DNA from 3 places in the Thioalkalivibrio sp. ALD1 genome. Region 2 is predicted to be linked to each of the others. Evidence: riboswitches for the same ligand, from Rfam matches in the RefSeq annotation. Region 2 holds a riboswitch; each other region holds the start of a gene.
The links. A riboswitch is a leader RNA that binds a small molecule or an ion and turns the genes downstream of it on or off. The one in region 2 is predicted to bind cobalamin.

Region 1: another riboswitch for cobalamin. It lies ahead of F623_RS0109285 (porin); the one in region 2 lies ahead of F623_RS0105665 (TonB-dependent siderophore receptor).
Region 3: another riboswitch for cobalamin. It lies ahead of F623_RS0109185 (TonB-dependent receptor domain-containing protein); the one in region 2 lies ahead of F623_RS0105665 (TonB-dependent siderophore receptor).

Annotation. Positions count from the first base shown of each region.
Region 1 covers NZ_KB906244.1:111,270-118,064, reverse strand. Annotated here, with positions in the region: gene gltX (glutamate--tRNA ligase) at 1-892, opposite strand, end outside; gene F623_RS0109295 (cytochrome-c peroxidase) at 1,042-2,022, opposite strand; cobalamin riboswitch at 2,282-2,516, shown strand; partial or broken gene F623_RS0109285 (porin) at 2,644-3,758, shown strand; gene F623_RS0109280 (cytochrome c) at 3,778-4,341, shown strand; gene cobM (precorrin-4 C(11)-methyltransferase) at 4,402-5,166, opposite strand; gene F623_RS0109270 (cobalamin biosynthesis protein) at 5,166-5,594, opposite strand; gene F623_RS0109265 (bifunctional cobalt-precorrin-7 (C(5))-methyltransferase/cobalt-precorrin-6B (C(15))-methyltransferase) at 5,624-6,795, opposite strand, start outside.
Region 2 covers NZ_KB906242.1:217,130-223,924, forward strand. Annotated here, with positions in the region: gene F623_RS0105660 (PepSY domain-containing protein) at 1-1,235, opposite strand, end outside; gene F623_RS0105665 (TonB-dependent siderophore receptor) at 1,235-3,364, opposite strand; cobalamin riboswitch at 3,551-3,788, opposite strand; tRNA gene F623_RS0105670 (tRNA-Arg) at 3,970-4,046, opposite strand; gene F623_RS0105675 (HPP family protein) at 4,110-5,027, opposite strand; gene F623_RS0105680 (LemA family protein) at 5,217-5,801, shown strand; gene F623_RS0105685 (M48 family metallopeptidase) at 5,811-6,795, shown strand, end outside.
Region 3 covers NZ_KB906244.1:89,131-95,925, forward strand. Annotated here, with positions in the region: gene fnr (fumarate/nitrate reduction transcriptional regulator Fnr) at 1-288, opposite strand, end outside; gene F623_RS0109175 (cyclopropane-fatty-acyl-phospholipid synthase family protein) at 493-1,731, shown strand; gene F623_RS0109180 (hypothetical protein) at 1,838-3,733, shown strand; cobalamin riboswitch at 3,780-4,027, shown strand; gene F623_RS0109185 (TonB-dependent receptor domain-containing protein) at 4,168-5,985, shown strand; gene F623_RS0109190 (cob(I)yrinic acid a,c-diamide adenosyltransferase) at 5,989-6,543, shown strand; gene F623_RS0109195 (cobaltochelatase subunit CobN) at 6,668-6,795, shown strand, end outside.

The DNA of each region.
Region 1 (6,795 bases), on a different contig from region 2:
TGATCGCGGAGGCGGACTGGTTCACGTCCTGGATGTCGAACAGGCGTACCAGCTCGTCCACCGAAAAGATCTCCTGATCGCCATGCGCCCAGCCCAGGCGCACCAGGTAATTCAGCAGGGCCTCCGGCAGATAGCCCTCGTCGCGATACTGCATCACCGAGACCGCGCCGTGGCGCTTGGAGAGCTTGGCGCCGTCCGGGCCCATGATCATCGGCAGGTGGCCGTAGCGCGGCGGCTCCACGCCCAGCGCCTTAAGAATGTTGATCTGGCGCGGGGTGTTGTTCAGGTGGTCATCGCCCCGAATCACATGGGTAATCTCCATATCCATGTCATCGACCACCACCGTCAGGTTGTAGGTCGGCGAGCCGTCGGAGCGGGCGATGATCAGATCATCCAGTTCGCTGTTCTGGAACGCGACCTTGCCGCGCACCATGTCGTCGACGATGGTCACACCCTCGTCCGGCGTGCGAAAACGGATCACCGGCTCCACGCCCTCGCGCGGCTCGGTGCGCGCACGGCAGCGGCCGTCGTAGCGCGGCTTCTCCTTGCGCGCCTTCTGCTCCTCGCGCATCGCATCCAGCTCTTCCTTCGTGCAGTAGCAACGATAGGCGTGGCCCGCGGCCATCAACTGGTCGATCACTTCCTTGTACCGATCGAAGCGCTCCGTCTGATAGAACGGCCCGTGATCGTAGGTCAGCCCCAGCCAGTTCATGCCCTCGAGGATCGCGTTGACCGATTCCGCATTGCTGCGCTCCAGGTCGGTGTCCTCGATACGCAGCACGAACTCGCCACCGTGGTGGCGCGCGTACAGCCAGGAGAACAGCGCGGTGCGGGCACCGCCAATATGCAGATAGCCGGTCGGACTGGGGGCAAAACGGGTACGAAAACTCATGCGTCAGACACTCGATTCCGGTGGTCGTGAAAGGCGCACAGGGTAGCAGAAGCGCCGCGGACCGACCGCCCGGAAACGAAAAAGGCCGGGGACAAAGCCCCGGCCTGCAAGGATCCCCACAAGGAGAATTCGGTCACGCGCGTGCGCGTTTACGGCAGGGCTGGGATCTCGAAGCGCGGCATCTCGCCGGTCAGCGCATGCATGAAGGCCTCGATGTCCGCGACCTCGTCATCGCTGAACTCCATGCCCAGCATCTCCTGCCCCATGATGCGGATCGCCTCGTCCAGCGTCGCGGTCTCGCCGTTGTTCATGTAGGGGTAGGTCAGCGCCACATTGCGCAGCGTCGGGGTCTTGAACGCGAACTTGTCGGCCTCATCGCCCGTGACCAGATAGCGGCCCTTGTCCTCCGAGCCCGGTACCTGGATACGATGGAAACCGCTGTCGGTCAGCGCCGGCCCGCTGTGGCAGGCCACGCAGCCGTTATCGGCGAACAGCTTCATCCCGCGCATCTGCTGATCACTCATCGCGCCCTCGTCCCCGGCCAGCCAGCGATCCAGCGGCGAGTTCGGGGTGTTCAGCGTGCGCTGGAAGGTCGCCAGGGCCTTGGCCACGTGGTCGGTATTGATCACGTTGTCGCCGTCATAGTCAGGATAGGCAGCCTCGAACTTCTCCTGGTACTCGTTGAACTCCTCCAGGCGCGCGATCGCCTCCTCCAGCGGCATCGCCATCTCGATCGCGTCCTGGATCGGACCCAGGGCCTGGCCTTCCAGATCGTCCTCGCGGCCATCCCAGAACTGCGCGGTGAAGAAGCCGGAGTTCAGCACGGTCGGGGTGTTGCGTTCGCCGACCTGGCCGTCATGGCCGACCGCGCGCGGGATGCGGTCCGCCCAGCCCAGCGCCGGGTTGTGGCAGGTCGCGCAGGAGATCACGCCGGAGCTGGAGATCCGCGGTTCGAAGAACAGCATCTTGCCCAGCTCGATCTTCTCCTTGGTCATCGAGTTGTCCGCCGGGATCGGCGGCAGCGCCGGCAGCGGCTCGAACACGTCGCGGTATTCGGAATAGTCGGTATCGGCCACGGCCGGTGCCGCCGCCCCGAATGCGACGGCCGCGCAGGCCGCCAGCGCCGTCATGCGGAATCCGGAAAGCGTTTTCATACAGGTCTCCCTTGAGCAATGGACATCTGAGAAGCGGGCATCGGTGCGAACCGATATAGACTCGGTCCAAACCACCTGAAACCCACCCTACAGACGTGGGAACCTGGTCGCGATCAAAATCCGGCTCGGGGATGATCTGGATCAATTATCAGCCTCCAGGGGAAGCCGAGTTTGCGCCCAAAACACCGTTTCCCGGGATGCCCGGGCAACCTTGACCCCCTCAAACCGTTCAATTACGGTTCGCCTCTCTCCAGGTGCCCCGGCGTTCAGTCGCCGGGGATAATCGGGAAGCCGGTGCGCGAATCGACATTCGCAAGGCCGGCACTGCCCCCGCAACGGTAGGCGGAGACGGGCGGATCCAATGCCACTGCGGTGCATCCCCGGGATGCCCGCGGGAAGGCGATCCGCCCTGGATGCATCGCGCATCCACTCCGCGAGTCCGGAGACCGGCCTGGAGGACACCCGACGCCGCGGTGGGCGGCCGAGCGGGCCAGACCGGCGTGCTCGCATCGCCCGGCCTCCCCTGCTCCCTGTCCAGCTTCCGGCGTCGTTTCATCCACGGCGTGCGGGGTAGCGCGCCTAGGGAGCACCACAACAATGAAAAATGCCCAACTTCAGCCGGTGCGGCATGCCGTCCCGGCGCTGTCCATGCTGTGCCTGATAACATCGGCAAGCGTCGGCGCCGCGCAGGCCAGTTTCGAGTTCGGCGACGCGGATGACGGGCTTCAAGTCACCCTGGATCCCTGATCCAGGGCCGCTACAGCTATAACCGCGACCCGGACGGTTCCAGCAGCGAATTCGACGTCCGCCGTGCCTGGCTAGACACCTCGGGAACTCTGGTTCACCCCGATCTGAGCTTCCGCCTGCAGCCGGACTTCAGCAGCGGCGAGCTGTCCATGCGCGACATCTGGTTGCAGTACGCACTGGGTGAACACCTGGGCCTGCGGGCTGGCCAGTTTACGGTCCCCTTTGGCCTGTCGCGGGATATCGGCGGACCCAACCGCCTGTTCACCGAACTGAGCATCGCCGGCAACCAGTTCGAGGTTCCGGCCGGCCGCGACACCGGTATCGCCCTGCTGGGCGGCGCCGGCGACGACAGCGCATGGGCCATCGGCGTGTTTGACGGTCGCGGGCGTCTGGATCAGCGCGACGATCGCCCCTCCACATCCGGCCATCTGTTCAGCGCACGCGGCGCATGGGCCCCGGTCGGCATGGTCCCGCGTGACAACACCACGGTGGGCCAAGCCGTGGAGCGCACCGTCGCCCTGGGAGTGGGCGTACAGGCCGCCAACCGTAACCATCTGCGCGACTGGAGCCGCGGTGTGGAAGACACCGTGGACAACCAGCGCGCCGACTGGGTGACCACCACGGCCGATGCCGTAATCAAATTTGGTCATACCTCGCTCTCACTGGCCGCTTTCCGGCGCGACGTCTCGCCAGACCAGACCGCGAGCTACCACGACCTGGGTGCGGAGCTGGAGCTGGCGCAATCACTGCCAATGGAGGGACTGGAGTTCGCCGCGCGCCACGCCGTATTGCGCCACGACGCGGGCGACGACCTTGGCACTGACGAGCGCTGGCAGCGCGAATGGGGCGCCGGCCTGAACTGGTACCACCGAGGTCAGCGGCAGAAGACCCAGCTTATGTGGTTCGACCGCGACGCCGACACCTCGGACTGGGAGTTGCACCTGCAGCACCAGTTCCGCTTCTGAACGAACAGGGAGAATCGCCATGAAACGGACGCAATCCACCCATCAAGCTCTGACCACCGCCCTCACCGCCGTGCTGGTACTGGCTGCCGCGGCAGGCCCGGCCACCGCCGAGGTCAGCGTCGCGATGCCGGGCCCCTGGGGCGACGACTTTGCGGAGACCCTGGACGATCCGGCCGGAGTCGATGCCAGCGAGGCCTTCCAGCGCTTTCGTCAGCAGAGCATGCAGGGCAATTCGGCCGTCTACCGGAGCATCGAGCAGATCTTGCGCTATGACGCTCCATTCGCAGGGCAACTGCCCGACCTTGCCCGCGAACTGGCGCGCAGGGGCGACGACATCGAAACCTGGTTCGCAAAGGAGACACCGGCTCGTGAAGGCGAGCCGGGGGCGCTCCCCAAGGCCTGGGAGGACCCGGAGTTCTCCGCATACAAGGCGGCATTCCGCGAGGCCACGGCCGAGCTGCAACGAAAAGTCGACGCGGCCGACGACTTGGAGGACGAGAGCTTCCAGGTGCGCGCAACCGAGGTCCTGAACGGCGTGCGCCACCAGTGCCTCGCCTGCCACGACAACTACCGCCGTCGCTGAATCACTCTGACACCCGGGGCCGCCGCTTGGCGGCCCCTTTCCCGATCAGCCGCCCGACACTCAGTCGCCATCCATGCCACGGTAGCGGCGCACATGCGCCGGGTCGTACAGCGCACTGTCGCGGAAATCGCCCGGATCCAGAGCCGGGCCCACCAGGATCAGCGCCGAGCGCCGCATGGTCAGGGCCTGCGCCCGTTCCGCGATATTCCCCAGCGTACCGCGCACCACGGTCTCGTCCGGCCAGCTGGCGCGAAACACGATCGCCACCGGGCAGTCGCAGCCATAGTGCGGCCGCAGGTCCTCGACCACGGTCTCGATATTGTGCAGCGATAGGTGGATCGCGAGGGTCGCCCCAGTGGCGGCAAAGCTCGCCAGCCGTTCGCGCTCCGGCATGGAGGACGCCCGTCCCGGCGTACGCGTCAGCACCACCGACTGCACCACCTCCGGCACCGTCAGTTCCCGCCCCAGAGTCGCGGCGGCAGCGGAGAACGCCGGCACGCCGGGCGTGATGCTGTAGTCGATCCCGGCCGCCTCCAGCCGGCGGATCTGCTCCCCCAGCGCGCTGTAAACCGACAAATCGCCGGAGTGCAACCGCGCCACGTCCTGACCCGCCGCGTGGGCCCGTTCGATTTCCTCCATGATCGCGTCCAGCGTCAGCGGCGCGGTGTTGACCACGCGCGCCCCCTCCGGGGCATGTTCCAGCACCGCCTCCGGCACCAGCGAACCGGCATAAAGGCATACCGGGCAGGCCGCGATACGATCGCGCCCGCGCAAGGTCAGCAGATCGGCCGCACCGGGCCCCGCTCCGACAAAATGAACCGTCATCAAAACTCCTCGAAATTCCCGTCTGTCCCGTTCACCGTCCGCACGGCCACCGCGCAGCTCGCCCGTGCCGAGAGCCGCCGCGGCAGCAGCAGGCGCGCCCCGTCGCCGGCCACCGCCAGCGCCGCCGCCTCCGCCACCGAACCGACCCCGGCGGCGGCACGCGAGCGCGAGGAGTCCGTGGACAGGGCAGCGTCGTGCTCGGCCAGCGCGGCCGCCGACCCGAACACCGGCTCCAGCTCCAGGTCGCGCGCGGCCGTCAACAGCACCGGGCTGTCGCCCTTGTGCGCCGGGGCCGCCAGCTGCCGGGTCACGACCGCCTCGCCGCCCCCCGTCCGCAACATGGCGTGCGCCTCGGCCAGCACCTCGCGGACCAGTGCCTCCAGCTCGCCGGCCGTGCAGGCCGAGGCGAAGCCGACGCCGGGGGTCACCCGGACACGTGCCCCGCTCAGCGTTTCCCTCAGCTCCGGCGCAGCGACCACAGGGTCACCGGCCGCAGCGGCTTCCAGCCGGCCATGCCGCCCAGCGGCTCCGCGCGGCTGACGTTGATCCGCGTGAGCTCGCCGCCGTGGCGCTCGTGCGCCGCCGCCAGCACCGCATCCCCTTCCACGGTCACGCTGCTGGCGACCAGCCGCCCGCCCGGGCGCAGCTGGTCCATGCAGTGCTCCACCAGCCCCGGCGTGGTCAGCCCGCCGCCGATGAAGATCGCGTCGGGTGGCGGCAGGTCTTTCAATACCTCCGGCGCCCGCCCGTGGATGCGGCGCAGCGCCGGCACCCCCAGCGTGCTGGCATTTCGCGCGATGCGTTCCAGGCGCTCCGCGCGCGGCTCGATCGCCACGGCGGTGTTGGCCGGATCCGCCAGCATCCACTCGATGCCGATGGCTCCGGAGCCGGCGCCCACGTCCCACAGCCGTTCGCCGCGTCCGGGCGCCAGCAGGGCCAGCGCCACCGCCCGCACCTCGCGCTTGGTGATCTGGCCGTCCTGCTCGAACTGCGCCTCCGGCCGGCCGGCACTGGCCGCCAGCACCTGCGCCGCCGGATCGGCCCGGCATTCCAGCGCCACGGTGTTCAGCGCCTCGATCGCGACCTCCGGCCAGGCCCCGGCGCGCGCGCTGACGACCGCCTCGCGGTCCGCGCCCAGCGACTGCAGCACGGTCAGGGTGGAATCGCCGAAGCCGAGCCCGGTCAGCCAGTGCGCCAGTTCCGCCGGGGTATCCCCGTCGCGGCTCAGGATCAGCAGCCGCGCGCCGTCATGCAGCCAGGGCCGCAGCGCCTCCATCGGCCGGCCGTGCACCGACAGGCAGCGGGTCTGCTGCAGCGGCCAGCCCATGCGCGCAGCGGCCAGGCTGAACGCCGAGGGCGCCGGCCAGACGCAGGTCTGCGCGACCGGAAAACGCCGCATCAGGGTCGCGCCCACCCCGAACCAGAAGGGGTCGCCGCTGGCGAGCACGCACAGCGGCTGCCCGGCGCGCGCCTCGATCCAGTCCAGCGCGGTCTCCAGCGGCGCCGGCCACACCAGGCGCTCCTGCCCCGGCCGCGCCGGCAGCATCTCCAGATGCCGTGCGCCGCCGATCACCGTCGCCGCGGTGTCCAGCGCCATGCGGGCATCCGGGGCCAGCCCGGCGAGCCCCT
Region 2 (6,795 bases):
GATCCAGTTTCTGGATCGACGTACAGCGCCGTTCGATCGGCGTCGTCCAAGGTAATGCGCAGCACCGGAAACGGCCGTTCGTTACGTCGGGCGTAGTAGTAGGCGTCGCGTTCCGAAAGGCGTTTAACCTCTAGGACAGATGCCCCGGGAAGAACCTGGTTGGCGTGTTCTTCCAGACCTACGTCGGTGAATGTGGCCGGTTTCCCATTGGCGCGCAAGGCTCGCGTTTCGCTAGTGGTGTGCAGCAAGATGAGGGGAGTGTCGGCATGACGCCGCCACTCGATTTCGCGAACATCATCGTCACGGTCCAGAAATTCGCCAGGTGGCATGCCCGCCAGCTTGGTGGTGCCGAGGATTTTCCCGCCCTGCCAGGCCTTTTCCAGCTCCTTGGTCGGGTTGGCCGAGGAAAAAATCTGCCCCGGATTCATCGATAGCAAGCCACTCAACATAAAGGTAAAGACGAACAATGCGCAGGTAATGCCCAGCAGGTGATGCCAGCGTTGCCAGCCCTGATAGGGTGTTATCCAGTTGTTCTTGTAGCGCCGTCGCAGCCGAAGCCGCCAGATGCCGACCACAACACCCGTGACCACCAGGAGCAAAGCGGGGACGGAAAGCCAAATGACAGTCTGGCGCCACATCTCGGGGTGCTGACGAAGTTGCCAGGGGTAGATCCAGTGCACCACCGATCCCACCCAGTTCCATCGACGCTCCGCGCGCGTCGCGGACTGTACTACTTCCCCGGTACGAGAGGAGACATAAATCCATGTCCCTGCATCGTCGTCCGTTTTTGCTCGGATCAATGGCCGGTGCGTGTCGAACCGGTTGGGGACAGTCCATTGGTCCACGGATATTAGGGTGGCAGCCACAACGCTGTCGCCCAAATGGTGCCGCACCGTTCTATTAAGGATTTCTTCAGACATCAACACCGGGTCGCCAGTCCGCGCGTCGATGCTATGCCGTCCATTCCCGTCGCGAATGTGGTAAACGGGACGCCCCCCCGCATTGTTGAGGCGAAGCTCGTCGATAGGAGCATGGCCGGCCACCACCTCACCGGGTGAGAGCAGATCATCAAGCTTCGTTAGTTTTGGCAAGCCGGAGAGTCGTTCGTCCTGCGAAAGTGAAGGGTAGCCCACGTACATGAGCACCATGCCCGAGGCAAACCACATGGCCATAAGCAAACCAAGAGCGATCCCCAGATAGCGATGCGCCAGGTAGATACTGCGCCGGGCGAACATCAGAACTGCATGCTAAGGGTTAACTCAAGACTGCGAGATTCGCCGAGAATCCATTGAGAGCCACCAAAAGAACTCCACGTTACATGTTGCTCATTGGTTAGATTGCGACCTCTTAGAGTCAGGTCAAACTCTCGAAAATGCCATGTGGCAGCAGCTCCTAATAGTGTGTAGGAGGGTATTTCGATGGTGTTCGCGTCATCACCTGTTCGCGGACCGACATAACGGGCATTGGTCTCCAGAGTAAGGCGGTCAGTTGCGAACCATTCTGCACGCAGGTTTGCCAGGCGTTCCGGCACGTTGGGCGGTGTGTTGCCGTCGAAGCTTTCTCCACCTGCTCGATAGTCGGCAAACTCGGCGTTTAGCACGGTCCCGTCAGCTTGTAAACGCCAGTGCCGCGACGGACGGATGGCGAGCGTTAGCTCTGCGCCTCGCGATTCTTGACGCCCGATCTGGCGTTGCTCGTCCGGATTTCCAGCGACTTCGGTAGTGAGATTGCGCTTGGCGATGTCGTAGAAAGCCAGGCTCCACTCCAGACGATCGTCCCAGGTCCTCTGTCGAAGTCCGGCTTCGACAGAGCGTGATCGCTCCAGGCGGTTACCTTCGGCCCCCGGGGAAAAGGTCACGGTGCTGCCGACGGGCTTGGCGCCGGTTGCATACTGGCCGTATGCCGTAAAACCCGCTGGCAAGTCCCAGACAATCCCCACACGCCCGGTGGTCGGGCGGTAATGTTCAACTGTACGTTCGCTCTCGCGAAGGTTCTCGCCATCCAGCCGGATCAGTTCATGGCGCAGCCCCCCAATCACGCTGACGCCGCCGCCCAACACAAGCCGGTTTTCGCCGAAGATTGCGTAGCGCTGGTTGACCGTACGGATGCCAGGTTCGAACGGGGAGTCCGAAAAATACAGCCCCGGATCGGGATTGTGTACGTCTACACGGTCCTGTCCAGCGTAGGGCGAGTTGTTGTGGTGTTCGAAGCGATTTCGACTCACCTCGGCGCCTACGCTGACGCGGTGAGGAAGACCGAAGAGGGTGTGTTCATGAATCGCTTCCAAGCGGTTTCCCACAAGGGCCTGATCATGAGCAATCTGGATCGGAACTGAACGTTCAATGGCGTCGTTCTCGGGGTCGTAGCTATAGGCCTCGATGTTCTTCCAGTTGCGTTTAGCCTCGTGGACGTAGACTTGATTGCGGAAAGTAAGCCGGTCGGTAGCGGCAAAGTCGGTATCGAAGCGGACCCAGTAGCCTTCCATGTCCATCTCGGCGTCGGAGACGTTGTAGTTGTTGCCGATTGTTCGATCGTCGATACCGCCATCGATGACAGGCAAACCAAAATTAGCCTCAATGTCATCGCGCATCCATTCACCGGAAAGCGTGAATTGCAGTCGGTCGGACGCGTCATACCGCAGGGATGCACTCAGGTTCTCGTAGTGCTCCCCTGTGCGGTCGGTCTCGCCATCGCGAGTCAGGATGCTGCCATCGATACGATACGAGAGACCGTCGATATCGGTCGGGCCACCGATGCCAGCGCCAATCCGATTCTCGCCAAACGAGCCGGCACCCAGCAGCAGATCCCCGGAGGTCCGGTCCGGATCCGGCCGGCGCGGCACGTAGTTTATGGCTCCGGCAATTGCCCCCTCACCATGGAGGACCGATGCCGGCCCGCGCAGGACCTCGACGCGGTCGTACATCCAGTTGCTACCAGGGCGGGCGAACATGCTTGGTTCGGCGACGCGCACTCCGTCGTACAGAATGGTGATGTCGTTTCCGGTGAATCCCCGGCTCGAGAATGAGGCCGGCGCACCTGGTGGGTTTCCTCCAGAGAAACCTCCTGCAGCTTCTACAGCCTCTCGAGTGTTGCGGACGCCACGAGCAAGTTGCTCTTCCGCGTCTATGATCGTTGCACTGGCCGGGAGTTCGTCGAGCGTGATACCCAGACGGCTTGCCGTGGGTGCAGAATCATCCAGGTTCAGTTCGCTACTGTATCGGGCCGCCTCGACCAACACAGTCGACAAACGAGTTTCGTCAGCGGGAGCCATCTGCGGGGCGCCAGCTAGTCCCACCGTCATCGCGAAAGTGATGTATTTCAGGCGGTGACACGGCTTGATAGTGCCGAGATGCGTCGTGCTCATGTTGCATGTGCTCCTTCACGGGTTCATTGACCAGTTGAGCGGGAGCAATACGAGGAAGCGCAAAACAGCACAGGGTTCTCGATAAATCGGAACCGTGCGGACGTGACAAGGCCTGGACCGAGTCCATCTGTTCCTCGTCGGTTGTGCCCCACGCACCACCAGACGGCCGGCCGAGCCACAGGTGTGGCGAGGCCTTACTCGTCGGGCCGGTATCCGGACTCGCGTGCGGGCGCAGGTTCACCCAGGCAGGCCGCCTTCCCACGGGCTGGGACCGCAGTGGCACTAATTGGCCTGTCTCTACACGCTCACCGTTGCGGGGGCAGTCCCGGGTTTGGCGCTTGCTGTAAACACAACCACCTCACCGGGTTCCCGTTTAACACCTTGACCTGAATGGCCAAGGGGCACCCGAGAGCGAGGCTTGGATGTTAGTGCAATACAGTGTCGGGTTCAAAGAATGGCGTGAGCAGCCCCAAACACAATGAGCGAGCTGTGTTCATGTAATTTTGCCGTGACGTCAGGCATTGCGATCGGGTTTTGTCGAATGACAAAAAAGACTCGACGCAGTGGGGGATCGAGATGCGACGTTGGGGGGAAGGTCAAGAAAATGGTGTCCCCGGCAGGATTCGAACCTGCGACCTGCCCCTTAGGAGGGGGCTGCTCTATCCAGCTGAGCTACGGAGACAATCGCGTCGCGAGTATAAGCGCGCGGCAGGATTCGCGCCAAAGGGGCGGGGCCTCGAAGTGGCTACTGCGACGGCCATTCGCGTGCATCCACGCGGTGGTGTGCCCAGGCGACAAAGTCCGCGACGGGGCAGTGGCCTTCCTCGGGTACGCCTGCGCCGCTGATCACGCGATACGTGACCTGACCATCGTCCCGTGCGAGGACCTTGCGTACACTCCAGGCGCCGTCCTGCGCACCATTGCTGTAGCACTGCCCGGACTGAATGTCGTCGAGCTCGATGGCATCCGGGTGCTCGTGATGACGCCGCGCCAGGAGATACAGACGCGCAAGGTCGTCTTCGGTCAGGTCGAGGTACAGATTGAGATCGCGCATCGCGTGCTCCAGATCGGCCTGGCTCATGCCCGAGCGCTCCAGTGCGCCGGATGGGTCTGTAGGCGAGGGCTCGCTCAGTCGCGCCAGGGCGGCCGGATAGCGGCGCCAGGGAAACGGGTAGTTGATCGCGACCGCGACCAGCAACATGACGGCCACACTGGAGAGGACCGGGTGCAGGATGAACAGTAGGCCCAGTTCTTCGACCGAGGCGCCGCCGATCACGGCATACAACGCCGTTGCACCCCCGGGAGGGTGCAGGCAGCGCAGGTAGTACATCGCATAGACAGTGAGACCGACCGCGAGCGCGGCCGCCACTAGCGGGTGATCCACCGCGTGTCGAACGGCGACCCCGACCATGGCAGCAATCGCGTGGCCACCGAGCACATTCCAGGGTTGCGAAAGCGCGGCCCGAGGTGCGGCGAAGAGCAGGACCGCGGTCGCCCCCAGAGAGGCCAGGATGAGGCCATTGATCCCGCTCTCGGTAACGGAAGCCGCGACTTCCAGTGAAAGGTACAGCCCGATCACCGCGCCCACCAGAGCGATCAGCTTGTCCTTGTGGTTGGTGGTGTCGAGAAAGTCGCCGAGAAAGAGGTCGCGTCCGATGCGCATGTCTAGGGTGGGCCTTGTAAGCTGAATTTTGCGTGTAGCTTTTTTTGTGTGTGGCGTTTCGGTCAAGCGGACGTTCGAATGTCAGGGATTTGGCTCCCTGCTTCCGCGTGCCCTTGCCGGTAGGGATGTTCGCCGACAGGGCTGATCGTGCGTAAACTCAGCAGTTTGCCTGTCAAGGGAGAAGCCGGCATGGAATGGGTGCTGATCGCGATTGTGGTGCTGCTCGTGGTCTGGGCGGTCTGGACGTACAACCGGCTGGTGACAGCGCGCAACCGCTACAAGAACGCGTTTGCCCAGATCGACGTCCAGCTGACGCGGCGCTACGACCTGATTCCCAACCTGGTGAAGGTCGCGGAACGCTACATGAGCCATGAACGCGACACGCTGGAGGCGGTGATCCAGGCGCGCAATCAGGCGATGGACCGCCTGAAGCAGGTGGGCGGGGACCCCACGAACACCGAGGCCGTGCGCCAGCTTTCCGGGGCCGAGCAGGGCCTGTCCGGCGCGTTGGGGCGGCTGTTCGCCCTGTCCGAGAACTACCCGGACCTGAAGGCGAACGAGAACATGATGCAGCTCTCCGAGGAGCTGACGAGTACCGAGAACCGGGTGGCCTTCGCGCGTCAGGGCTACAACGACGCCGTGATGCAGTACAACATCCTGCGCGAGATGTTCCCGAATACCCTGATCGCCAACAACTTCGCCTTCCGCCCGGCGCAATTGCTGGAGATCGAGGACCCGCAGAAGCGCGAGCCGGTCGAGGTCAACTTTTCCTAGGGACAGGGCATGAATTTCTTTGAACATCAGGACCGTGCCCAGCGGCGCACGCGCTTGCTGCTGGGCCTGTTCATGCTGGCCGTGCTGGCGATTGTGGTGGTGATGAACCTGATCGCGCTGGTGCTGTTCGGCCAGGCCCAGGCAACCGAACCGGGCGAGCCCTGGCTGACCCGGGAGTTTCTCCGCGACAACCTGGACGTGGTCGGCTGGACCAGCGCGTTCACCGTGGGCCTGATCGGTCTGGGGAGTCTCTATCGCATGCTGAGCCTGCGCGATGGCGGCGGGGCGGTTGCGCGCGAGCTCGGGGGGACGCGGGTCGAAGGGGATACCCGGGACCCGTTGCGTCGACGCCTGATGAACGTGGTGGAAGAGGTCGCGATTGCCTCGGGTGTGCCGGTGCCCGAGGTCTACGTGCTGGAGCAGGAACCGGGTATCAACGCCTTTGCCGCCGGGTATTCGCCGTCCGATGCCGCGGTCGCGGTGACGCGCGGCGCGCTGGAACACCTGAACCGGGACGAGTTGCAGGGCGTGGTCGCCCACGAGTTCGGGCATATCCTCAATGGCGATATGCGCATGAACATTCGTCTGGTCGGGATGCTGTTCGGGATCCTGGTAATGGCCCTGATCGGGCAGCGCGTGCTGCTGGCGATGCGCTTGTCCCGTAACAACCGCAACGCGGGTGGAATCGTGGTCGCGGGCCTGGTACTGATGATCGTCGGCTACATCGGTCTGTTCTTCGGCCGCTGGATCCGGGCGTCGGTTTCGCGCCAGCGTGAATACCTGGCGGATGCCTCGGCGGTGCAATTCACGCGCCAGCCGGAAGGCATTGCCGGGGCGCTGAAGAAGATCGGGGCCAGCTACTCCGGGCTCAACGCGGACAGCGAAGAGGTCGGGCACATGCTGTTCGTCAATGGCGGCCTGGGCCGGATGTTCGCGACCCATCCGCCGCTGGAGGATCGCATCCGCAAGATCGAGCCGGGTTTCGATCCATCGG
Region 3 (6,795 bases), on a different contig from region 2:
GCCGGAATGGATCGCGTCCAGGCCCAGCAGATCGCCAGCGAGCGCGAAGCCGGTGATCTGTTCGGTGCCGTCGTCGGTGTTAAGCACGGTTTTCAGTGCGCCGGTACGGACGGCGAACAGGGTATCGAAGCGCGAACCCATATTGAACAGAGCCGTCCCTTTCTCGATCGGACGGCGCTGTTGAACAATCTCGTCGAGTTGCCAGAGTTCGTGCTGTGGCAGCCCCACCGGCAGGCAGAGCTGACGCAGAGTACAGTGTTCGCAGGCTTGGGTCGGGCGCAGTGTCATGGGCTCAGGTTAGCGGTTTTGGCTGCGGCGAGGGAAGCGCTCGCGCTTGCTGGCAGAAGGTGGCCCGCATTATGAATTCCGTTATGGTGAGTGAGGAACCTTTCGGAATGCCTGGGATCAGCCATTTCAGAGGCTTGCGGCGGAGCGGCTGCGATATCTAGACTCTGTTTAATATAGCAGACGATTCGCAAGGGAAGGGATGCAATGATCGAACGGATGCTGAACGAATACATGCGCCACGGCACGCTGATCCTGCGCGAGCCGGATGGGAGCGAGCGCCATTTCGGGCAAGGTGCGCCCGAGATAACGCTGCAACTCCATGATCGGGCCGCGCTCAAGCGCATCGCGCGCGATCCCGGATTCCAGCTTGGCGAGACCTACATGGATGGGCTCTGGTCGCCTGGCCCCGAAGGCATCCGGGTGTTTCTGGACGTGACCATGCGCAACTTCGCGCCCATGTTTCAGCGCCGTGTGCACCCACTGGTGTGTATGTTCCGCGCGATTCTCGAGCAGGGAAACCGCATCGCGCGCAGCTACCAGAATATCTCCCATCATTACGACGTCGATGAATGGCTGTTCCGCCGGTTTCTCGACGACGGCATGTTCTACAGTTGTGCCTATTTCGAACGTCCGGACATGACCCTGGAGGAAGCCCAGCAGGCCAAGTGCGCGATGCTGCGCAAGAAGCTGGTGCTGGAGCCCGGCCAGCGGGTGCTGGATATCGGCTGTGGCTGGGGTGGGCTGGCCTTCCATCTGGCCGAGAATGCCGATGTCCAGGTGGACGGGATCACCCTCTCAAGAGAGCAACTGCGAGTGGCTCAGGCGGAGGCGAAACGCCGGGGCCTCGATGATCGCGTTCGCTTCTTCTATCAGGACTACCGCGAACACAACGACCAGTACGACCGGGTCGTCAGTGTCGGCATGTTCGAGCATGTCGGTGTGCCCAACTACGGCACCTTCTTCCAGCGGGTGAACGACCTGCTGAAGGAGGACGGCGTGGCTGTCTTGCACACGATCGGTCGCCAGGGGCCACCGGGTACGACCAACCCCTGGCTGAGCAGGTACATCTTCCCCGGTGGTTACACCCCGGCCCTGTCCGAGGTGATGGAGGCGCTGGAGCCGACCCCGCTGCATACCACCGATATCGAGTTCTGGCGGTTGCACTATGCCGAGACGCTCGCGGAATGGTACCGCCGTTTCCAGAAGGTCCGCGCCGAGGCCGTGGATCACTTTGACGAACGCTTCTGCCGCATGTGGGAGTTTTATCTGGCCAGCTGCGAGGCGACGTTCCGCTGGTGGCGCCAGGTGGTCTTCCATATCCAGATGGCCAAGCGACAGGATGCCGTGCCATTGACCCGTGACTATCTGTATTCCGATACGGCGCCTGCGGTGGTCTCTACGCCGCCCGGTGAGGCGGCTTCCCAGAGTCGTAGCGCGGCGTAGCTCCAGCGTATTCAGCATTCGACCGAGCATTTTCCGCTAAGCGGCCGCCCGCAACCCTGCTGTTTTCCCTACACTTCACCAAAACGCTGAAGGGCAGGGACGACGGGTGTTTGGCAGGTTTCGCAAGCGGCAGCAGCAGGAGGCCCCGGAGGCGGCGAGCCCGAGTCAGGAGCATGTGCTGATCGAGGCGGCCGGGCGCAGCCGGATCACCGAGGTCGCGGCCAGTGCGCGCAAGGTGCCCTGGTCGCTGAACATGCTGCAGCTGTTGTGGGCCGCAGGTCCGGTGACCTTCCTCGCCATGCAGGGGGGTTACTTCCTGGGCTTCGGCCACGCCGCTCCCGCTCAGAATTTTATCTTCTTTGCCGTCTACACCCTGTTGTTCGGGGTGATTGGTCTGCTGGCGCGTTTCATTGCCGATGCCACGCGTGGCAAGCGTCAGGAGCGTTCGCGCGAGCAGTTGCGCAACACGATCGACCTGTTACCGGATTTGCTTTTCGTTACGCGTGATCTCGCGATGGCCGAGATGGCCCCGGACATGCGACGACGCAAGGCGGCCGAGGTGTTGCTGCACGAGGTGGACATCTCGCCGGAAGGGGTCGCGGTCGCGGTGCGCGAGATGACCGGTGATACCAGCCTTGCATCAGCCGCGGAGCAGATCGAGATCTACCGTCGGCTGGGGCTGCGCTCGCGCGTGGCCGATCTGGTCGATGCAACCGTGGATGCACGGCTGGCCGCGCTGGAAAAACTGCACCATGATGCCCCCGAACTGGCGGATCCGTTACGTGACCGCCTGCAGGGTCTTGCGCCAACCCGCGAGGATGGCGTGCGACGAATCGAACAGTTTCTGGATCGCCTGTTCTCGGCGGCGGATTCGGACGACCTGACCCGCTGTACGCTGGAAGATGCACAGGCCGTGTTCGTGCTCGCCTTTGAGCTGGTCAATGGGCGGCAGATCCGCCGGCTGAGTTTCGAGTGGTCGGGAGGTTGGCGGCTCGGTAATGCACTGGACCGGCTTGAGCACCAGGGCAATCGCTTCCGTGTTGCGCAGGCTGCAGTGGTTAGCCGGCTACGGTCGCTGGCAACCTTGCTGGCGCAACATCCGGTGAGCACACTGGACCCGCAGGTGCTGCGCGAGCCAACCCTCGAGATGGGGCGTGAAGTACTGCGGACCCTGCTGCAGCTGGAGCAGTCTCGTCCGCCTGTGCATTCGCCGGAAGGCCGACTGCTGGGGCGTGCACTGCGTTACGTCGAGGGCCTGCGTGCGGCACGTGACCAACTCATTCAGGCCCAGAGCCGTTACGCCACCGCAGTTGAACGCTGGGAGGCATTACGGCGCAAGGAGGTCGAGAAGAAGGGTCAGAAGAGCTGGTTCAAGCGCAGCGCACGGGGCATCCGGGTCAGCGAAGAAGTGATTGAACTTACGGACGACCAGAAGCTGCGCCTTGCCGATCGTTTCTGCGAGTACCTGTCGGAACTCGGCATCCAGCGCGAGGGCGACCTGTTCAAGCTTGCGGGGCACCCCCTGGAGGAGGAAGCTGCCAAGCGGATCGGTATCCAGCTGGCATTGATTCTGGAGCCGTTGGTGGATCTGACCAATCCCAGTATTCAGCGAGCGATCTATGCGAATCCGGCGGCCTATCTGGGTGGGCTTTATGTCGGCATGAGTGCGGATGCCAAGGCAGGTTTGGGTTCGGCGATGGTACGCCTGGTGCGCCAGGACCTGGGGCGCACGGCGGAGTGGCTGGCACTGCGCTTGACACGCATCTACTACCTGCCGTTGTCCGACTCCATGCGCGAATTTCTGGTTCAAAAATATGGCGCCAATCCGGAGCGCCTGGAGATGCTGGCGGCGCACCCGGTGGAGGAGGGCGCACAGACGCCGCCGGTGGCATTGCGTGCCGAGCGCTCACCAGAGTTCGATGCCATGTTGCAGGACAAGGCCTGGGGTCGGCTGCTCAAGCGTGGAGCGCGTTATCTGCAGGCGGATGCGCAGCACTCCTGACGCGGGGCCACGTTGCGGGCCTGGCAATTTCTTGACCAATTGTGTAGGCTTTCGTGCGTTTTCTGGTGCCCGCCGGCGTGTCTCGCCGGAGGTTAAACGGGAAGATCGGTGAGTCCGCCCACGGCTGTGGGTGACTCGGGACGAATCCGACGCTGCCCCCGCAACGGTGATCGAGCGAGAGGCCCTGATGGCCTCTGATGGTCGCGGCATACGCCACTGAACGGAATCGTTCGGGAAGGCGCCGCACCGGAACGTTCGTCAGCCCGGAGACCGGCCAGGGAATGATCGCGCGGCATGCGGCGGGCATGCGAGGCGGATGGTCGGCCCGGCCGCTAGTCGGTTGTTGCCGGTCTCCCCCGTGTTTGTCTCCCCCTGTCTGCGTGGTCCCGACGAATTTACGGCGTGCGGGCGGCTCGCCGGGAGACACGGACGACATGAAACGCACAGCACTTTCCACGGCCATCCTGCTGGCCACGACTCCGCTTCTGGCCGAGACACCGGACTCCGATTCCGAAGCGCACACCCTCGATGTGGTTCAGGTCACGGCCGCGCGTATCGCGCAGACGGTCGACGAGGCCCTGTCCTCGGTCACCGTCATCGACCGCGAAGAGATCGAGCGCCTGCAGCCGCAGCAGTTCACCGACCTGCTGGAAGGCCGCGCCGGGATCGAGACCTCCCAGAACAGTGCCTTCGGCAAGACCACCTCGGTCCACACGCGTGGCACCAGTTCCGACCACACCCTGCTCCTGATCGACGGGGTGCGCATGGGGTCGGCCACCAGCGGCGGGGCAAGCTGGCAGTTCCTGCCGCCGGAGGAGATCGAGCGCGTGGAGATCGTCCGCGGGCCGCGTACCAGCATCTACGGCTCCGATGCCATTGGCGGCGTGGTGCAGGTCTTTACCCGCGAGGGCAAGAAGGGACCGCCAAGGGTGAACGCGTTTGTCGGGGGCGGCAGCTTCAACACCTGGGAAACGGGTGTGGGTGTCGCCGGCGGAACCGAGAACACCAACTACAGCTTCTCGCTCAGCCACTTCGAGACCGACGGCATCAACGTCCAGGATGACGTTGGCGATGACGACCGTGACGGCTACGACAACACCTCGCTCGCGACCAAGGTGACCCACCGTCTGGACAACGGTGCGGAGGTCTTCGGGAATATGTTGTATTCGGAAGGTTCAACCGAGTTCGATACCGATTCCCAGTTCTCGCCGGACTCCTCGGACTTTGTGCATGCGGCCTTGCGGGCTGGCTTCCGTATTCCGGTTACGCGGCAGTGGCAGACGGAACTGTCGGTTGGCCACAGCCGTGACGAGTCGGAGAATTTTCTCGACGGCGAATTCTTTTCCCAGTTCGATACACGTCGCGACATGATCGACTGGCGCAACGATATCGATTTCGGGGATCGCGTTTACCTCGTGACTGGTATTGATGCGCACGAGGACCGCGTCGAGAGCGACACCGATTACGATGAAGGTTCGCGTTACAACGTTGGAGCGTACTCCGTGGTGCAGGTGGATCTTGGGCGCCACGATCTCGAAGGCAGCCTGCGCTACGACGACAACGAGCAGTTCGGGGACAAGACGACCGGTCAGGTCGCATGGGGCATGCAGGCCTCGGAAACGGTTCGGTTGCGGGCTTCCTACGGCACGGCGTTCAAGGCACCTACGTTCAATGATCTCTACTTCCCGGGGTTCGGAAACCCCGATCTTGATCCGGAGACCTCCCGCACGTTTGAGTTCGGCGCCCGCTACACCAGCGGGCCGTACTATGCCGATGCCGCCATCTTCCAGACCGATCTCGACCAGATGATCACCTTCGATCCCATCGCATTTCGGGCAGAAAACGTGGACGAGGCCCGGATTCGCGGCGTCGAACTGGAAGGGGGTTACGACGGAGCCCAATGGGTCTCTCGCGCCTCCCTGACCTTCCTGGATGCCGAAGACCGGGAGACTGGAAACGAACTGCGTCGCCGCTCGCCCGTCACGGCGCGCGTGGATCTGGATCGCCAGTTCCAGCGTTTCTCCATGGGGAGCTCGGTCATCGCCAAGAGCCGTGCCTACAATGATCGCGACAATGAGGAACGGCTTGCCGGGTACGGACTGTTGAACCTGCGTGCGAGCTATCAGATTGCGCCGGAATGGCAGATTCAGGCGACGGTCAATAACGTGTTCGACAAGGACTACGAGATGGCTCGCGGTTATAACCAGCCGGGGCGGGCGGCGTTCGTGAAGCTGCGCTACCAGCAGAGGTGATGCATGGGTAATCGACTGTCGAAGATTGCGACCCGTACGGGTGACGAAGGCCGGACCGGCCTGGGCGATGGCTCGCGGGTGGACAAGGACAGCCACCGCGTAGAGGCGTTTGGCGACGTGGACGAGCTGAACAGTGTCGTGGGCCGGGTGCTGGTCCACGATCTCCCGGAAGAGGTTCGGCGCGTGCTGGCTCTGGTTCAGCACGAGCTGTTCGACCTGGGGGCGGAGCTGGCAGTGCCGGGGCATCAGGCACTGCCGGATGCCTCTGTGGAGCGGCTCGATGTGGAGCTGGAAAGCTTCAACGCCGAGTTGCCGCCGCTCGAAGAGTTCATCCTGCCGGGCGGTGGCCCGGCCACGGCCGACTGCCACATCGCCCGTACGGTCTGCCGGCGCGCGGAACGTCGTCTGGTGGCGGTGAATCACCATGAGACGCTGCGGCCAAGCTCGCTGGCCTACATCAATCGCCTGTCGGATCTTCTGTTCGTGCTCTGCCGTGTCCTTGCGCGTCACGAGAACGGTGCGGAAGTCCTCTGGCAGCCGGCCAACAAGCGCGGCTGAGACCGCCCGCGTCTGCCGGTTTTCGGGTGCCGTTTCCACGGCACCCTCCTGCGCATAACTGACTGGCGACGCCACCATTGCACCGGTCGCGTCGCCCCATCGGATTTTCTTCGGGGTTCATCGCATGTCCTTCTGGAAACGCAGCCTGGTTTTGCTGATCGTCATACTGTGGAGCGCGCCCGCCTGGGCAGGACCCCAGATCGTCGGCATCGTCTCCGAGCGCTCGGCCCCCGAGGTAGCCGCCGGTGCGCA